DNA from 2 places in the Geobacillus sp. LYN3 genome. Region 2 is predicted to be linked to the other one. Evidence: riboswitches for the same ligand, from Rfam matches in the RefSeq annotation. Region 2 holds a riboswitch; the other holds the start of a gene.
The links. Region 2 has a riboswitch for S-adenosylmethionine ahead of DCC82_RS08685 (hypothetical protein). Riboswitches for the same ligand answer to the same signal wherever they lie in the genome.
Positions count from the first base shown of each region.

Region 1: another riboswitch for S-adenosylmethionine. It lies ahead of DCC82_RS00270 (methionine ABC transporter ATP-binding protein); the one in region 2 lies ahead of DCC82_RS08685 (hypothetical protein).

Region 1 is NZ_QCWL01000001.1:46,213-48,415, reverse strand. Features, by position in the region: partial or broken gene DCC82_RS00275 (PLP-dependent transferase) at 59-658, shown strand; SAM riboswitch class I at 789-897, shown strand; gene DCC82_RS00270 (methionine ABC transporter ATP-binding protein) at 993-2,021, shown strand; gene DCC82_RS00265 (methionine ABC transporter permease) at 2,011-2,203, shown strand, end outside.
Region 2 is NZ_QCWL01000001.1:1,658,632-1,660,834, reverse strand. Features, by position in the region: gene DCC82_RS08695 (AbrB family transcriptional regulator) at 1-313, shown strand, start outside; gene DCC82_RS08690 (VOC family protein) at 331-714, opposite strand; gene DCC82_RS08685 (hypothetical protein) at 742-1,074, opposite strand; SAM riboswitch class I at 1,150-1,257, opposite strand; gene opp4A (oligopeptide ABC transporter substrate-binding protein) at 1,364-2,203, opposite strand, start outside.

The sequences.
Region 1 (2,203 bases), 1.6 Mb from region 2:
TCAAACTTCTTTGGAAGCCCCCACTTCAAATTTTCGCTAGAAAATTAAGTGGGGGTAGTTCACTACTCCTGATCCAAGCTATCACAACCTTGTGTATGCTGAGGCGTTTGGACCTGCTGCATACATTGTCAAAGCTCGCGTGCAGCTGCTTCGCGATTTAGGTCCAGCGATTAGCCCATTTAATGCCTTTCAAATTCAGCTTGGTCTTGAAACATTGCATGTACGTATGAAAGAACATATTGCGAATACAAGAAAAATCGTCGAGTATTTAGATCGTCATCCAGCAATAGAGTGGGTGCTTTATCCAGAACATGACAGTCATCCAGCAAAAGAACTAGCGAAAAAATATTTGCCAAAAGGAGCGGGTTCCATCGTTGTATTTGGCGTAAAAGGCGGCAGAGAGGCAGGAGCGAAATTGATCAACAGTGTAAAATTATGGTCGCATGTTGCCAACGTTGGCGATGCGAAAAGTTTAATTATCCATCCTGCAAGCACCACACATCAACAGCTAAACGAAGAAGAACTAAAATCATCTGGAGTGACAGAAGATTTAGTTCGTCTATCTGTCGGCATCGAAAATATCGATGACTTAATCGAAGATTTAGAACAGGCCATTGCGGCTGCTACCGGAATTACATCTGATGTTTCCGTCTCATAATCACAAAAAATGATAATCATGCCATTTTCCATAATGACCATAACATTTCCATTGACACTATTCGACATATAGTGATAAAATCACATTCGTAATTATTGAGAGATTTTAATTGAATAAAGTGTTTTTTGTGCTCTTATCAAGAGAGGTGGAGGGATGTGCCCAATGAAGCCCGGCAACCGTCAGCGTACTCGCTGAAATGGTGCCAATTCACACAAAGCGTCTGCTTTGAGAGATAAGAGACAGAACGGTAATCATTGCCTTTCTGTTCTCTTGAGCAGAAAGGCTTTCTTTTTGCGGCGAGTTGTCTTTTACATGAGGGAAGGTGGAAATGTGCATGATTACATTAGAAAACGTGACAAAAATATATGAAGCGGCCAATGGATCTGTAACAGCAGTGGATAATGTCTCTTTGCAAATTAAAGAAGGCGAAATTTTCGGAATCATCGGATATAGCGGGGCGGGAAAAAGTTCGTTAATCCGTCTCCTTAACGGATTGGAAAAACCGACCAAAGGGAAAGTCATTGTCGCTGGACGGGATATTGCTAATATTAAAGGAAAGGAATTGCGAAAGGCCCGTCAGGAAATCGGAATGATTTTTCAGCATTTTAATTTATTATGGTCAAGAACGGTTCGCGAAAACATTGCGTTTCCATTAGAAATTGCCGGTGTACCGAAAGAACAGCGGAAAAAACGAGTAGACGAGTTGATTCAGCTTGTAGGTTTGCAAGGAAGAGAAAACGCCTATCCGTCACAGCTTAGCGGCGGGCAAAAGCAGCGCGTCGGCATCGCGCGCGCTTTGGCGAACAATCCAAAAGTGCTATTGTGCGATGAGGCGACATCCGCGCTAGACCCGCAGACAACCGATTCCATTTTGGAACTTTTGGTGGATATTAATAAGCGTTTAGGATTGACAATTGTATTAATTACCCATGAAATGCACGTGATTCGTAAAATTTGCAACCGCGTTGCAGTGATGGAAAACGGAAAAATTGTCGAACAAGGAGAAGTGCTGCAAGTGTTCCGGCAGCCAAAGCAGGAGATTACGAAACGATTTGTACAGCAGGTCATCGAACCGGAGGAAACGAAAGAAACGATTGCGCATTTACTCGATAAATATCCAAAAGGAACGGTTTTTCAATTGACGTTTGTTGGAGAGGTTACGGAACAGCCGCTGATTGCTAACGTTGTTCGCCAATTTCAAGTTGATGCGAATATTCTTCAAGGAAAAATTTCGCAAACTCATCAAGGCGCTTACGGTGTGCTGTTTGTTCATATGGATGGAGAGAAAGAGGAAGTTGCCCGCGCGATCGATTATATTCGAAAGCAGCAAGTGGCGGTGGAGGTGATTACGGATGCTCGCTAACCTCTTACCAAATGTAGAGTGGGATATGATTTGGGCAGCGACCGTTGAAACGCTTTATATGACAGGAATTTCTGTCGTTGCAACATTTATATTAGGAACGATTCTTGGACTGCTTTTATTTTTAACGTCAAAGGGCAACTTATGGGAAAACCGCCTGGCGAATATGATCATCGCCGCTATCG
Region 2 (2,203 bases):
CGGAAAATTTAGCTGGGTATATTTCTTGCTTGCGTTAGTATTAATTGCTCTATCGTTCGGATTCGGCTACGTATTTGCGGAATTAACCGATCTTCCGCTGTCGACCGCGCTGTTGAGTCTTGCGCCAGGAGGACTTGTGGAAATGGTATTAACGGCGCAAACGGTCGGAGGAGATCCAGCGATTGTCAGCTCCTTGCAATTTGTACGTCTTCTTCTTGTCATTATCGTCGTGCCGAACGTGTTGAAATGGGTGTTTCGAAAATTCCCATATATCACCGAAACGCCATGGAAAAACCGCTCTGTTCGAAACTAAAACAGAGCGGTTTCGTTTTACTTAGCCGGTTCATAAAATTCGATCCATTCACCATCCGGTCCAAGGAAGAATAAATATTTCGCCCCGTTTGGCAGCGTCGTAATCTCTTCCCATACAAGCGGAACGCCGAGCGATTGAATCCGTTCTTTTTCTTGTTCAATTCCTTCAACGGTAAAGGCGACGTGATGCACTTTTCCTTCCGTCGGCAAATTCGGATTATACCCTTCGATCAATTCGACAATGACTGAGCCATCCAATCCTAAAAACGCCAATTTCATTGTACCGTTCGTATGCGTCATCTCGCTAAGTAGTTCCAATCCGACTACCTCTTGATAAAACTTTTTCGATGTTTCGATGTCTTTTACTTGAATGCCGACGTGTTCAAATTTTTTTACTGCCATTATGTTTCTCCCCTTTTTTCATTATTTTCAAGATTGTGAAAATACCGACCGCAAATATGGAGTCATATGTACGATCGAAATTCCTTTTTCCTCTAATTCACAGAAAATGCAGCGGTCAAGCGCATAAGGGCCAGCAGCTTTCCATTCTTCCACTTCCGCAAATGTCAGAAGAAGCGAAAACATCTTCCCTTGCGTATATCCGTATAGATGGAAAACATTTTGGCTGCTATCAAAATGAATCGCTGCCTGTCGGTCAAATTGCAAAAGCTGTTTTTGGACACAACGGGCGACATGGGAAGCAAACGATGCTACCGTTAAGTGCGCCGCCATATAGCTGCGAATCAAATCATTTTCGCGCAATCGACATTCCCACCACCTTCTTTGCACATACATAAAAACCCCTTTCGCCATGAATGATGCGAAAGGGGGTAACCGTTCTTATCATCCAAAGCGAAAGACGCTTTGCGGGTTGGAGCACCTTGCGTAATACGCAGGTTGCTGTGGAGTCATAGAGCCCGATCTCTCGTCCACTCTTGATAAGACTGTATGCAGTTTGTTTTTATCTTATCATGGTGCCATTGTGATGACAATCATTTTTTGATTTTCACAAACGAGGAAGGGAGAGCAAAGGCGCTCTCCCCTCTTTTTATTATTGCGCTACTTCTGGTTTTTCGGAAGTGACACCAACATCTTTCCATGTTAATTTTGAGCTAGGGTCGACGGTAAAGTTTTTCACACGATTGTTTACCGCATAAATAATCGAGCGGTACAGAGTCGGGATGACAGGTACTTCTTCATTCATCAGCGCTTGCCATTCGTTGTAAATTTTCTTGCGGTATTCTTTATCGAATGCTTGCTCGGAATGTCCTTTTTCTAACAATTCATCATTTTTCTCGTTCACCCATCGAGAATAGTTAAACATCACATCGCGTCCATATAATCCATACGGGTCCACATTGGTTCCAGTGTACCACGCCGCGGCGAACACATCGACTTTCGGGTCATCATTCTGTACCATGTCATAGAACGAATTGAACTCTGCCAAACGTCCATCGACTAGCTGCACATTCAAGCCGACATCTTTCCAGCATTGCATGTAAAATTTCGCCAGCGGTTCGGCAATATCCCCGCCGCTCATTGACAGGAAGTTAATCGTAAACTTCTTGCCGTTTGGATCTTCACGGAAGCCGTCGCCATCGACATCTTTATATCCTGCTTCATCCAGCAATTTTTTCGCCTTTTCTGGATCATACGTATATCCTTTGGCGTTTTTATCATGGTATCCTGGGAAGGATGGCGGAATTAATGTTGTCGCTGGGAAGCGCAACCCGTGATAAAGTCTGTCAGCCACTTCCTTGTTATTAATCGCGTATGCCATCGCTTGGCGAAGCTTTTTGTTTTGGAATTTTGGATTATCCATGACATTTTCTTGTTTTTTCGCATCCCAGTGGCCAAGTTTAAACCCGATGTAGTTGTAAGCTAAATCAAT